4 regions of the Paenibacillus sp. P46E genome follow, and region 2 is predicted to be linked to each of the others. Evidence: predicted binding sites of a transcription regulator. Region 2 holds the regulator's gene; each other region holds the start of a gene.
What was found. The regulator LexA, encoded in region 2, represses DNA repair genes until DNA is damaged. The targets are predictions, from matches to a motif close to CGAACATATGTTCG.
Positions count from the first base shown of each region.

Region 1: the regulator LexA is predicted to act here: its motif matches at 2,149-2,162, upstream of A3849_RS06380 (putative DNA modification/repair radical SAM protein).
Region 3: the regulator LexA is predicted to act here: its motif matches at 1,028-1,041, upstream of A3849_RS30145 (YhjD family protein).
Region 4: the regulator LexA is predicted to act here: its motif matches at 2,916-2,929, upstream of recA (recombinase RecA).

Region 1 is NZ_LVYZ01000027.1:105,695-109,359, forward strand. Features, by position in the region: gene A3849_RS06375 (TIGR03915 family putative DNA repair protein) at 1-776, opposite strand, end outside; gene A3849_RS06380 (putative DNA modification/repair radical SAM protein) at 776-2,110, opposite strand; gene A3849_RS06390 (hypothetical protein) at 2,621-2,842, shown strand; gene A3849_RS06395 (hypothetical protein) at 2,962-3,150, shown strand; gene A3849_RS06400 (LacI family DNA-binding transcriptional regulator) at 3,480-3,665, shown strand, end outside.
Region 2 is NZ_LVYZ01000055.1:129,771-133,435, reverse strand. Features, by position in the region: gene A3849_RS21160 (HAD family hydrolase) at 1-747, opposite strand, end outside; gene A3849_RS21155 (hypothetical protein) at 784-1,311, opposite strand; gene A3849_RS21150 (DUF896 domain-containing protein) at 1,396-1,569, opposite strand; gene A3849_RS21145 (LysM peptidoglycan-binding domain-containing protein) at 1,680-2,093, opposite strand; gene lexA (transcriptional repressor LexA) at 2,333-2,959, shown strand; gene A3849_RS21135 (L,D-transpeptidase) at 3,170-3,508, shown strand; gene A3849_RS21130 (hypothetical protein) at 3,661-3,665, shown strand, end outside.
Region 3 is NZ_LVYZ01000099.1:11,156-14,820, forward strand. Features, by position in the region: gene A3849_RS30135 (hypothetical protein) at 1-144, shown strand, start outside; gene A3849_RS30140 (hypothetical protein) at 261-479, shown strand; gene A3849_RS30145 (YhjD family protein) at 548-1,003, opposite strand; tRNA gene A3849_RS30150 (tRNA-Leu) at 1,182-1,265, shown strand; gene A3849_RS30155 (DUF7002 family protein) at 1,338-2,033, opposite strand; gene A3849_RS30160 (GNAT family N-acetyltransferase) at 2,116-3,018, shown strand; gene A3849_RS30165 (response regulator transcription factor) at 3,185-3,665, shown strand, end outside.
Region 4 is NZ_LVYZ01000026.1:133,358-137,022, reverse strand. Features, by position in the region: gene rny (ribonuclease Y) at 1-612, opposite strand, end outside; gene A3849_RS05825 (regulatory protein RecX) at 922-1,656, opposite strand; gene recA (recombinase RecA) at 1,782-2,846, opposite strand; gene A3849_RS05815 (competence/damage-inducible protein A) at 3,145-3,665, opposite strand, start outside.

The DNA of each region.
Region 1 (3,665 bases), on a different contig from region 2:
GGCTTGCTCTCGGCCATAGCGGTGCTGCCGCCATTCATCTCTGTGAGGTGCTTCCAGTACCGTTTGGGCATTAGCGAGGAGCGCAGGCGGTCGTTCTTGCGCTCACGGATGCCGATAGCGTTGTAGAATCCTTGCCAGAGGCGGCGGTATTCTTCCTCAGCTGCATCCGGTGCAGGTGGTACCCATTCATCAAGGGGAATAATGGCTTGCTGTCCAGGCTGGTGGATAAGGGCCGTGCGGTGGGTTTTGTCGTAGATCATGAAGCTCTCTCCGTAGAATCGGTCACAGAAATGATCCTGAATAACAGGCAGCACGAAGCCTTTGGGCTCAATGACCGCTGCCATAACCGGACCATATACGGAAAAGCGCACAAACCCCAGGTACAAGTGAGCTTCCCGCTGGAGCTGCTGAACCGCCTTTTGCAGAGCGTTCACCGTATCATCCGCAAGCATGTCCATTACCTTGCGGCCATGAGTGAAGCCCAGGTACAGAAAATTGAGCAGCAGCATCTCCTTGTCCGGTGTGCATGACCAGAATCCATGACGAACCCACTCCTCTGCCTCGGTGCAGATGCGTAACGGGATTGACTTCAGTACCCGTTCTGCTCTGCTACTGTCCGTGTCAATCCATTTGGATTCCAGCAGCAGGCCTTGTTCTTCTTCGTCCGAATGTATAGCGAGCGGTGTCTCCTTCCATTGATAGCTCTCGAACACACAGCACAGCAGGCCTTCAAAGCTGCCATCGTAGGTATAGGCCAAAGCGGCTGCCTTAAACATCAGGGCCATTCGCCTCCCTTCAGCGCAGCCGAACCTGCTGTCGGGACTGCCGCTCCCGCTGCCGGTAAGGCAGCCAGATAGGAATCGTCGAACAGAGTGAGCTGCTCGTACTGCGGCGGCTCGATCCTGGCAAGCTCCTGCCCGGACATGAGTGAGCGAAGCAGGGTATGCTCGCCCACCTTTAATCCCTCCAGCATTTTCCCCTTACAGGTAATGAAAAATTGTGCGCGTTTAAGAACCACACCAAGCTTCTTGAGGGCTGCAAAGTCCAGGGTTCCGGCCCGTCGTGCCTTAACAATCCGCTGAGCACTCCTTACCCCGATCCCTGGCACCCGCAGCAGCTGCTCATACGGGGCACGGTTGATCTCAACCGGGAACTCTTCCCGGTGATTCACCGCCCAGCTACATTTCGGATCCAGCAGCGGATTGAAGTTGGGTACCGCTTCATCCAGCAATTCATGGGCCTGAAATCCGTAGAAACGCAGCAGCCAGTCGGCCTGGTAGAGGCGGTGCTCCCGCAGCAGCGGTGGTTTGGTATCTAGAGCCGGCAGGAGTGAATGTTCCACTACGGGGGTGTAGGCAGAGAAAAAAACGCGTTTCAACGCGTATTTCCGGTACAAACCTTCGGTGAGGGTCAGTATACGGAAATCGGTATCGGGCGTAGCTCCGATAATCATCTGGGTGCTCTGTCCGGCGGGAGCAAAGCGGGGGGCATGGTTATATTTGACGAGATCGGAGCGGTTCTCGTTAATCTTTTCTTTGATCAGGGACATAGGCTTCAGAATGGAGGCCTTGCTCTTGTCGGGAGCCAGCAGGCCCAGGCTTTCTTGAGAAGGAAGCTCGATATTGACGCTCATGCGGTCGGCCAGCAGGCCAAGTCGGGACAGCAGCACCTCGTCTGCGCCGGGAATGGCCTTTACATGGATATATCCTCTGAACTGGTAGGTGTTCCTTAGCAGATCAAGAGCAGTAATCATTTGCTCGGTTGTATAATCGGGACTCCGCATAATGCCGGAGCTGAGAAATAAGCCTTCTATGTAATTACGGCGGTAGAACTGCATGGTCAGGTCTGCGAGCTCCTCCGGCGAGAGTGCGGCCCGGCGTGTGGGGTTCGATTTACGGTTCACGCAGTACGCGCAGTCATATACGCACCCGTTGGTCATCAGCACCTTAAGTAGTGAAATGCAGCGGCCATCTGCTGCGAAGCTGTGGCAGATGCCCATGCTGACGGCATTACCCATGCCACCGGGCTGGCCTTTACGATCGGAGCCGCTGGAGGTGCAGGCCACATCATATTTGGCCGAAGCCGTTAAAATTTCAAGTTTCTCCATCATATCCACACAGAATCCCTCCTATACAGGAAATTATATACCGAACACATGTTCTTGTCAAAATCAGGCGGGCACATTACTTGCTTGGACTGGAATTTTGACTAGCAATGTACAAAAGATTGCCTTATGTATATAATAATAGGAACATAAGTTCCTATATTGGTTGTAGAATGGAAATTAATAACTCCCTACATTATAGGTATATAGAAATACAAGGGAGGCATTAAAAGTGAGTGCAATAGAATACTATCGTCATGAGCTCTACCGGATTGCTTGGCGTATGCAGTATCGTGCCAAGAGGGACTTTAAGCGTGAAGTCCCTCTCGCATCCAGCCCGGAGCCCCGTACTCCTTCATTTTCTGAACAAGCTGACAACAGGTTACTAGTGCAGCACTATTTAAATGGACTAACGTCAGAAGTGGGAAAGAAGGTCATTTGCGCAATCTATCTAGGAGATCAAACAGAGGCTGAGGTCGCCCGGCAATTGAACATATCTCAACAGGCGGTGAACAAATGGAGGAAGAAAATGATTCAGGAATTAAGTCGGAAGATGAATTCCTAGGTTTACTTGAACGTCTTCAGAAGGATAATGATGAATCGGCCACACTGGCATTATTGAAATTTTTTGAAAAAGATATGGTCCGGTTAACCCGTGTGTTGCGGATGCCCAAAGAAGATGCTATACAGAGTATGAAGGTTGAGCTTCTGGAATGTTTGAAAAGAAAGAATGGATAAGAATTAGTAGGGAGCAGTTGCCGTCCGGCAGTGCTCTCCGGGCGAAAATGTATGCGCATTCCTTCTTGTGCTATAATAGCTACTAATAGCTTGATTACTAGAGTGGGAGTGTTGAGGGGATGAGAGGGTATAATATTTGGCGTCCATTGATGCTGATTTTGGTTGCGCTGCTTACGAGAACATTAGTGAACAGCGTGTGCCTCATGTTCGGCATGTCGGCTAATTCAGCAAGCAGTGTCGCCATGATCGGCATGATCATTGCCGCGCTGGTGATGTATAACCGGATGATGAAGCAGCGCCGGAAATAAATATAAGGTAGACTATTTAGCCTCCTGGAGGCTGACCGATACTGTCCGTGGGTGGCTGTAGTGAAGCTGCAGGAAGAAACAGGATTGCACTGATTAACTGTGACCCACAAGAAAGACACTTTGAAAAAAGTGACCTTCTTGTGGGTCTTTTGCGTTTTAATCAGAATGTTGGAAAAGGAGCGGATATGACTGTAAATAATTTCGGGAAAATTGCGATGTAAGTGCTTGCAGAAAGAAATATAATGTGGTAAGTTTTACTTGTCACTTATAAATCTAAACGTTTAAACGGCTAATGGACTTTGGTTCGGATGCTTAGACAGGAGAATCCCATGAGGAAAACCAGCATTAAAGACATAGCTCTCAAGGCCAATGTTTCAATTGCTACCGTCTCCTATGTACTTAACGGCACCCGTAATGTCCGTCCTGAAACGCACAAACGGGTGACAGAAGCCATAGAAGAGCTGAACTACAAACCGAATGATATTGCAAAGAGCCTCAAACGCAACCGGACGAAT
Region 2 (3,665 bases):
ACTGATCTGATAGTCCGGTGTAATTTCGGGATCAGTTTCTTTACCGGTGCGGTTAATCCATACGGTAGTCAAGCCTGCGCCAAGACCGCCAAGGATATCAGTAGTCAGCTTGTCGCCAACCATAATTCCTTCCTCCGGCGAAATATCAAGCAGTTCCATCGCATGTGTGAATATCCCTTTGTCCGGTTTGCCTTTACCGAAGTTCCCTGAGATCACAATATGGTCAAAGTAAGGAATCAGCTCAGGTATACTATCCAGCTTCTCCTGCTGCAATGCAGGACACCCGTTCGTCAAGAGCAGCAGCTTCACCTTACCCTTAAGCTGATCAAGTACATGCAGCGTTTCTTCATACATGTATGGCCGGCTACGGCGTTCTGCGGCAAATTTAGCAGCCAGCTCTGCAGCCAGCGCTTCATCCTCCACACCCAGTGCTGCCAGCCCGCGGCGCCAGGATTCGTTGCGGTAGACAGGAGCAAGCTGCTCCATCTTCCGGAATTCAAGCTGTTCACCTGCTGTAAAATTCCCCCACAGCGCTTCAAAAGGATTGATTCCAATCAGCTTAGTGAACGGAAACGTTTCATATGATTCATACAGATTCCTCGCTTCCCTGCGGACAGCTGCTTCCAGCTCCTGAGGGTCGACGGCTTCACCTGCTCCTTCACTGGCATAACGAAATGCTTCTTCAACGCTCCGCTCATCCCAGAGCAGTGTGTCATCAAGGTCAAAGAGTACGGCGGAAATCGGCATTATAGTTCTCCCTCTCCCTCTGCTGGTCGTATCTTTCTATTCGTTCACATATTCCACATGATTCTGCTTGGCGAACTGCTCCAGACGCTCACCCATTGCATTAATGTCATAACGGTTGAACAGCCTGGAGAATACCCACTGCGTGCGTTTACCTTTATACTTAATGGAAACTGCACCACGTGTAACAGTTATTTTTTCAATATCCGCTGCCGGAAGCTGGCGCTCACGGTTGTATTTAATGGTAGCAAGTCTGGCACGTTCAACCTTTAAATATGGACGGCGGAAAAACAGCAGTGCCGCTAGCAGGAAATACAGAACCACTCCCAACCAGTTGGCAAGAATGCCGCTGCCTTTAGCTTCATCAATTGAGCCAACTACCCAGAACATGATGCCAAGCATCAACAATATTACCGGAAATATAATATTACGGCCTTTAAAAATATCGCTGCTCTTTGCAGCTGCAGAAGTGGTTGATGCATAGATGGAATCTTTCCCTTGCTTCTTGCGTTGCTTGTTGATTTGCTGTGTGTTGCGTTGAACCATTCTTTCCCAAGAACGGGCCATGTCATTTCCCCCTAGTCATCCTATAATATCTATGAAAAGGAACAGAGCATCATTAACTCCTGCCTTGTTGCCTTGTTCATGCGCTTATTTGTCCACAATTTCAATATTATTAAGTTGAGCACGGAAGTTACTGCGGATATTACCCAGATAGATCTCGCGAAGCTTGGCTCTTTCCGCAAGCTCCTCTTCATTCAAGCCGTCACTCTTCTGTTTGCGCGCTAATTCATTGATGCGGGCGACCAATTCGTCAATGTTCAATATGTTCCCCTCCCCTATAAATTCATTCTAACTTTGCCATGAGAAAAAGAGCTTGTCAAGGTCTGCTCCCTGAAAGCTCCTGGTATCCATCTATAGGTACTCCATCAGTATTAATATGCAGGCAGACTCAGCACATCGCCGGCTTGGATATTGCTGTTCTCCAGACCGCTCGTCCGTTTGATTCCTTCTATATATACAGCCGTTTTCATATGAGCCGGTTTATTCTTAAGTGCTATGCTCCAAAGTGTATCCCCGCGTTCAACAACAACCCTCTTCTCCTGCTTGGATGACAACACCGATCCTGCAAAAACATTGCCTACCACAGTAAATCCGGAAATTACTAATAGGAAAATCAAGGCTAGCTTTACAATTGTGTCCTGGCGGAGCAATCTGCGGCAGGGTGCCGCTAAAGAGAAAAGAAGATTCTTCATATCTAGTCTATCATTGTATGCAGAACGGGCTCTCGCTGTATGGTCCTCATGAACCTCGTCGTAAATACTACGGTATGTGCTGTACTTTAACATATTAACCGACCTCCAAACACTTGTTCTTACTTTCGAAATTAATATAACACGAACATGTGTTTTGATCAATACTTTTTTCGAACAATTGTTCCCTTATTCTTCGAACCCCATTTTCTGTTATATCAACCCTGTTTTTCCATTCTCCACCTAATACTCTGGATCGTTTTAGAACTTATGTTTGTACGAACGGAAGTTCTATGTTATAATTTTCCCAAACATAGTATATGGGGTTGATTCCGATGTCAAAGATTTCGAGTCGCCAACTGGCGATCCTGGAATTTATTCGTAACGAAGTCCGCAGCAAGGGGTATCCACCTTCTGTCCGGGAAATCGGTGAAGCTGTAGGACTGGCTTCCAGCTCCACGGTACACGGTCACCTGGACCGGTTGGAGAAGAAAGGGCTTATCCGCCGTGATCCAACGAAACCGCGTGCAATAGAACTGCTGGGACAAGAGGATTCCGAGAATGTTCATCAATTTGTTCAGACGGTAACACGCATTCCAGTCGTTGGAAAGGTTACCGCCGGGGTGCCGATTACAGCAACAGAGAATATTGAAGATTACTTTCCGCTTCCTACTCATTACGTAGGTGATAACAAAGTGTTTATGCTGTCTGTTCTTGGTGACAGCATGGTCGACGCTGGCATTATGAATGGTGACTATGTAATCGTTCGCCAGCAGCAGACAGCAGATAATGGCGATATCGTCGTTGCCATGACTGAAGAAGATGAAGCAACAGTAAAGACCTTCTACAAAGAACGTGACCATATCCGTCTGCAGCCGGAGAATCCGGCTTATGAGCCTCTACGTCTGAATCGAGTTACGATTCTGGGCAGAGTTATCGGCCTATTCCGCGATATTCATTAGTAATTCCCCGTCTCATTTAAAACTGTTCCGCTTAGTAGCGGAACAGTTTTTTCCTTTTCCCTTCAATCTACTAATTATTTGATCTATTTTGTTCTCCTATGACTGATTAATCAAAGGGAACAATTGTTCGCATTCGGTTTTCTATCTAACTTTCCAGAACTCTCTCTACACTCCACTCATATCCTGATCATAAAAGGAGTGTTGATCAAAATGCCCAACTATCGAATCATTATCGATCTGTCACAGCGAATACTGTATCTTCTGGACAATGACACTGTAATTAGAGGTTTTCCTGTCGGCATAGGCAAGATGCTGTCCGTCTCTCCAGTTGGAGAATATACCATTATCAACAAACAGAAAAACCCCGGCGGCCCTTTCGGCGCTTTTTGGATGGGCCTGTCTAAGCCGCATTATGGGATTCACGGAACCAATGACCCTTCCTCCATCGGCAAAAAGGTCTCCCATGGCTGTATTCGCATGTATAATGAAGATGTGCTAACCCTCGCAGCAACAGTTCCCATCGGAACCCGTGTTACTATTCGGGAATAACAGCACAAAGGACACTTTAGCGAGACATTTTTCAACGTCTCACTAAGTGTCCTTCATGTTCAAACATTTATTTTGCATACAAACAGGAAAAGCGGAGTAATATGTCGAAACCTGTATATTGGTAAATTAAATCTTGAAAGGAAGTGTCTGGTTTGAA
Region 3 (3,665 bases), on a different contig from region 2:
TTGACGATCACAAGTTTGTGTGAAGAATTGTCCTTCAATTGGAGACAGAAATTCACTGATCATCAGGTGGAATATCTGGAACAACGTGTGATGTCCGCTAAAGTTCTTGACTTCTGGTTTGAGAAGAATGAAGCGCTGATATAGAACTTCATAAGATATAAGGTTAGAACTGCAAGTAACTAGACCCGAATGATTACTCATTGGGGTCTTTTTCACGGGTGGATAAGGCTAGCAATGTGTTGAAAGGAGACTTGAACTTCATGATTAGTGACGAACAGCTGGATGCCTACCGGATTTCCGGTGAGAAGATCCGTGTTGTACGCGATGCACTGGAGAGTAATGATGTAAAAGGTATTGTGCTCGCCTGGGACGAGTCCCAGGTGATGATACGCCGTCCCAATAAGCGGATAGTGAAGCTTGACCGCAACTATGTGTACCAGCCCTTTGCCGAACCCAGACAAGAGCCGGAGAACGTATAATGTATAAACCTAGCAAGAACAGCCCCCTCCATAGCGGAGGGGGCTGTTTCTTATGATAAGTACAGGACTTATATGGATAACGCCATCTGTTCCACAGTATCTTCCCGGGGGAGAACGGTTAGCTCAGGTGTCAGGCCGAGGTAAGCACGCATCCGCAGCATCATTTCATTACGAAATCCGGGCCAAGGGATATTCATCTCGCCGGTATATCCACGGCAGGAATACTGGGCCTCTACCCCCCGTTGATCTTGACGGATGGTCGTGATCTTCAGATGATGCGAGGTAAGCTCCCGGGTGACCTCCTGGAGCATCAGCGAGGTCTTCTTCGTTGCACCGGATACCAGCTCCATATAGAGCTGTGGTGTCTTGAATAATCCGCTCTTGCCGATGACCCGGCAGTCGCGTTCAAATACTTTATGAATGAACGTAAGCAGCAAATAGCTTCTGACAAGGGACTTTTCGTCTTTGGTTATATCTTCGGGGATTGTTGGTGTAGTTAGTGGATTTCTCTTGGTAGTCGCCATATAAATCACCTCATTTATAGTATGCGAACCTTTGTTCTCATTATACCCCGAATACGTAAATAAAAGCAATATTTATACAGAAATTTATGTATTAAAAATGATTACAAAAAAATATTGACTCAGGCATCATCGAATGGTATGATCTATCTTGTGACTGCGAAAGTAAGTCATTGAATATGCGGTCATGGCGGAATTGGCAGACGCGCTGGCTTCAGGTGCCAGTGATAGCAATATCGTGGAGGTTCGAGTCCTCTTGACCGCACTACGGTTTACGCAAGCATCCCTTCTTTTGAAGGGATGCTTGTTTTTTTATGCCCGAATGACCTCACATTGTTTAGGAATGCGGAGCCGAAGGCAAAACCAGCGGTTCATGGATACCCCTCCAAGCTGCCGGCACCAGATCCTGACCGGAACAGTAAATGGTCTGCAGATAGCGGCTTAACGGAGTGAGCGAATACGCTACAAGCACCTCTTTGATCTCGGAGGGCTTTGCCGGAATCGACGGCCCATTCTCTATCATGAATAGCCCAATGGGCAGCAGCATCTTACAGCTCTTGCGGTAGGACATCCGGTGCGGGTATCGTGGAGAGCTCCCGGAGTCATATTTGGACAACCGGATATGATCGAAGTGATCCGTTAAGAGCTTAAGGGCATCCAATTTCAAAATGGCAAAGGTCTCTCCTGGTTCTCTGCGAGAGTACATAGCTGCCATGGACATACAGTCACGTTCAGTTGGCCAGAGGAAGACATGGCGGTCCAGACAGGCGCGGAACTGTTCAGCCGTTGTTCCTGCCTCCATAGCCTCGGGGGTGATTCGAAGATGGGAGTTCAGCACTGCATGCTGGCCGTTATAGACTGTCTTCCAGGCTTCAGTCCGGCGTATGCCGTTGGCATATTCGGGGTACAGCAAGGCCGATGCGAAGATCCCATCCAAGGCAGCCATACCTTGCAGATTACTTGCTCTGGTAAAATGATACAGTGAGGCTCTCAGCGGACTTTTGGTAATGGCAGCAATGATACAATGGTTCATAGTTGTTTTTACCCTTTTCGGTTGATTGAACTTCTGATATTTTTAGAACAGCAGTATAACAGGCTGGAAGGATGATAAGCAAATGAAGATCGAAGCGTTAAGTCAGCACAGAAGAGACGAGTTTTTGGACTTTTGCCGGAAGCACCGGCCGGATATTGATGATTCCTTTTTATATGAAGAGCAGCTTGCCGGGTTTGAACTGTCGGAAGAGAACCCCACCTATGTGGCGGTAAATGAGCAGGGAGCACTGGTTGCGGCCGCTTCGCTGATTTTGAATGACTATAACCGCAGAGGACGAAAAGGCCGTTTTCGGATTTTTCAGGCGGATACCGCTGAACCCGAAATTTACCGGAAGCTGCTGCAAGCCATACTACCGCATACGGCAGGTTTGGATAAGCTGGATATATTTGTGCCAACGGTTAATGCAAGAGAGACGCACAATATGCTAGCTGCCGGCTTCGCTGTGGAGCGCTATTCCTATTTGCTTGTCCGGAATGAAGAATCTGTTCCTGACTTCAGCTTGCCCACCGGATACGAAATTAAGCCCTTTCGGCTTGGAACCGATGAGTCTGTCTGGTGCGAGGTGAGAAATGCCGGTTTTGCCAAACTGAAAGGGAGCGAAACACCGGCCACACCGGAAATGGTAACGAATATGATTTCCCGCAAAGACTACATTGAAGGCGGCCTCATGATTCTTCGCCATAATGGTCAAGCGGTAGGCGTTGTCCGTGGAGCAGACGATGACTATGAAGGATCTCCGATCATGAACATTGGACCACTGGCCATACTTCCGGAGTATCAGGGTAAAGGGCTGGGGAGAATTCTGCTGAGAGCGGCATTGCGGTTCGCCAAGGAACAGGCCTATACGCAGACAGTGCTGTGTGTAAACGCGGAAAATGAACGTGCCAAGGCCCTGTATATTAGAGAGGGCTTCAAGCAGGTGGAGGCTGCGGCATGCTTCGCCTACGATTTGACAGCTAAATAGCAGAAAAGAGGAAGCGCCTGGGAAACCGGGCGTTTTCCTATTTCTTTTCCTTTTATAAGCTGAATATTTAAAATTCTTGGGTTCAACATTTACCTTTGAGGAAGGAGAACCTCTTTGTGTGTAGAAGACGACAGAATAACTAACGGGTTCAGAAAGGAACATGCCCATGAAAACACTAATCATAGTGGATGATGAGCCGTCGGTGCTGAACGGACTGCGGAACTATGTGAACTGGACAGAGCAGGGGATCGAGCTGATTGGAACAGCGGATGATGGGGATACCGGACTTGAGCTGATTAAGGAGCTGAAGCCGGATATTGTGCTGACGGATGTCCAGATGCCAGCGATGGACGGAATCCGGATGGCAGCGGAAGTGCGTGAGGTGCTGCCTTTTGCCAAGATTGTGTTCATCAGCGGGCATAACGATGCCGATTATTTGCGGTCTGCTCTCCAGATCCATGCGGTAGATTACCTCCTGAAGCCCATCCGCCGCAAAGAGCTGGTCTCTGTTATGAGCAAGGTTACAGAGTCGCTTGATGCGGAGGACCGGGAACGAGGCCGGGTAAAGGAGATGCAGGTGAAACTGGCCCAGAGCCTGCCGCTGCTGCGCGAGAGGTTTCTCCTGTCCGTCATCAGTGACAGCATCA
Region 4 (3,665 bases), on a different contig from region 2:
CACGGTTGTTTCCGCCACATGATCAGCTGCACAGCGTTGGATCGCCAAGGTAATAATTTCACGGGCTTTTTTGTCCGCTTCTTCTTTGGCCTGCTGCTCAATTTCCTTGATCATCTGAGCGGTTTCGTGGCGAACTTCCTGCTCAACATTGCTGAGAATGATACTTCTGGCATCATCGATGCTCAGATTGGAGATGCGTTCCAATTCAGTGACTTGATTCTTGTAAATAACGTCAATTTGCTGTTGTGTTTCGTCAATTCGTTTCTCTTTGTTAGCTACTTGTTCTTCTTTTCGTTCGAGCGATTCCATTTTTTTATCCAGCGATTCTTCCTTTTGCAGCAAACGTCTCTCTTGCCGTTGGATTTCATTCCGACGTTCACGAGTTTCTTTTTCAGCTTCGGTACGGATTCTATGGACCTCATCCTTAGCTTCAAGTACCGTTTCCTTCTTCAGCGCTTCTGCCTCTTTCTTCGCGTTCTCCACGATGACTAGGGCTTCTTTCTCAGCACTGGAAATCTTAGCTTCTGCAAGGGATTTACGAATAAAATAACCGAATCCAAAGAATAATGCAGCTACAACGAGAACGATTATGACCCAGATTGCAGTTTGCATTCTGTTCACCTCCTCGTTGGTTCCTCCAAGAACTAAGCTTGGGAATTTGTGCAGTTGTTAAACTAATCCGTTCATCACCATACAAAAAACCGGTAATACACCGATTGCCATACTGCACATGCTGCACATGCACACTGCCCGCCTTATCCGGCGATTACATTTCATATGAGTTGTACGCGAACCGCATTATAAGAGTCTGCTTTTTGGGAAGGAAAAAGGATATCTTATTTATGCCGATTCATGTTATATTTTATTATTTATAAAAAGACATTGTCAAGAGAGTCGATAACTGCATTAAAGTCAAGACAATCAGTCAGGGAAGTAAATCTCCTCTTCTTCGCCCTCAAAATCCTCTTCCTCACGCAAAATATTCAGCACCTGACGTACCATATCCCCGGAAAAACCTCTCCGCATGAGGAAAGCCCCGGTCTTCCTCCGCTTGTCATTCACATCGCCGCGGATCAATTTCCATTTCTTCCGTCCCGTCTGCAGGGCGCTTTCCAGCTCCTGTTCAGGAGTAATATTCTCCAATGCTTCAGAAATTAGTGACTTGTCGATGCCCTTCTCACGCAGTTCCTGGCGGATCCACAGCTTGCCTTTGCGTTGATTCTTCATGCGCTGCTCCGCCCATTGCTTGGCGTATAAGGGATCATCCAGAAGGCGCTCCTGCTGCAGACGCAGCAGAACTTCAGCAATAATAGTCTCTCCTATTTCCTTCTCCCGTAAACGACGGGCCATTTCCTGTGACGTTCGCGGTTTGCGCTCCAAATAGCGCAGACCCTCCACATAAGCCCGCTGCCGCTCATCAGCTACAACGATCTCCTCCAGATCGGTCTTCATGAAGGAGCTCCCCGTAATCATCCGGTATTTAATCATGACATCTTCATGAACAGCCAGCTGATATGCACCAAAATGTATAATATAACGGTGGTCTGACTTCTTCTGACGCTCCACACGCGTAATTTCGAGTAATTCATCCTCAGGAAAATTCGCTAAGATCTGCTCGTCCTGCTCTTCAGGTTCAGGATTTAATTGGATTACCATAGTTGCCCTATCACCTCATTACTGATGTAAATCTTATTCATTTGCGAAAAAGCGCCCTGCTATGATCATTCACAGGGCGCCTGAACTCTTACCTAGTATTCAATTACAAATGATTGAATATCAAGTTATTCGATTTCAAGCAGGAGCTTTTCTTCTTCCTCTTGCTCTGCTACTACTTCAGATTCCGAAGGTGCAGCCACAAGCGTTGACAAATTGCTGGCTTCACGAATCTTATTCTCAATTAGTAAGGCAATATCCTGATGCTCCTTGAGGAACTGCTTGGAATTCTCACGGCCTTGTCCAAGGCGTTCACCTTCATAGGAATACCAAGCCCCGCTCTTATTCACGATATCCATCTCTGTTCCGATATCCACAAGGCTTCCTTCACGGGAAATGCCTTCGCCGTACATGATATCCACATCTGCTTGTTTGAATGGAGGAGCGACCTTGTTCTTCACGACTTTAATCTTGGTGCGGTTACCCACAACATCATTACCCATCTTGATACTCTCTACGCGGCGCACATCCAAGCGTACGGAAGAGTAGAATTTCAGTGCCCGGCCGCCAGGTGTCGTTTCCGGGTTACCAAACATCACGCCAATCTTCTCACGAAGCTGGTTGATGAAGATAGCAATAGTATTGGATTTGTTGATTGCTCCCGACAGCTTCCGCAATGCCTGGGACATCAGACGTGCTTGCAAGCCTACATGGGAATCCCCCATGTCGCCTTCAATTTCCGCTTTTGGAACCAGTGCTGCCACCGAGTCTACTACGATGATATCAACCGCGCCACTGCGAACAAGTGCTTCAGCGATTTCAAGGGCTTGCTCACCAGTATCAGGCTGGGATAGCAGCAGTTCATCGATGTTTACACCAAGCGCTTTGGCGTATTTAGGATCAAGTGCATGCTCGGCATCGATAAATGCAGCTTGTCCGCCTGCCTTCTGCACTTCAGCAATAGCGTGCAGGGCAACAGTTGTCTTACCGGAAGACTCCGGTCCATATACTTCAATAATACGTCCCTTAGGAAGTCCGCCTATACCTAATGCAATATCAAGTGCCAAAGATCCGCTAGGTACGACTTCCACTTTCATGTGAGTGGATTCTCCCAATTTCATAACCGAACCTTTACCGAATTGTTTTTCTATTTGACGAAGCGCCATATCAAGCGCCGCACGACGATCTGACAATCAGACCACTTCCTTCACTGTTTATAGTATTATAATAACGTGTTTTGGAGGTCTTGCCAAGCTTTTTTTCGAACATACATTCGTTTTTTTTGTCCCCAGGGATGTTACTCCCTTTTATTGTAAGCCTCCTTCCAGATCTGACGCTGGGCCAGATTATTCATTCACCGGATGTCGGACAGTACCTTCTTACAGGGACAGGCTGCTTTTTCATTTCATAAGAATAAACAAAAAACCGCAGCAAGGATATCTCAGTGCCACGGTTCTTCCGTATGAATAAATTATATACTGGACAGGAAGGTTATTGCAAGGCTGACCCTTCCGGCGGTGTAGCTGCCTTACGCTCCTCCAGCCTGCGCCAGAGACGGTATAAAAGCGCCTTAACGGTTCGCAGGCGGATATTTTCGCGAGTGCCTTTAAGATTAAGTTCATAGACTTCCGTAGGCCGGCCGCGTTCAGCCAGTCCGATAAATACTAACCCTACTGGCTTGCGCTCAGAATATCCCGGACCTGCTACACCGGTAACCGACAATCCAAAGTCGCTGTCGGCGGTCATTCTCACCTGATCTGCAAGCACCTCAGCCACCTCACGGCTGACTGCGCCAGGGGCCTCCGGACCCTCCAGCAGGGCTGCAGGTACGTTCAGCAGCTTCTTCTTCATATCATTGGAATAGCATACGATCCCTCCGAGGAACATAGACGAGCTACCCGGAATATTTGTAATGCTCTCCATTAGAAGACCGCCTGTACAGCTCTCCGCCGCACTCAAAGTCAGGCCGGCTTCTACCATCCAATCCACAATCACCTGCTCAAGCGGCACAT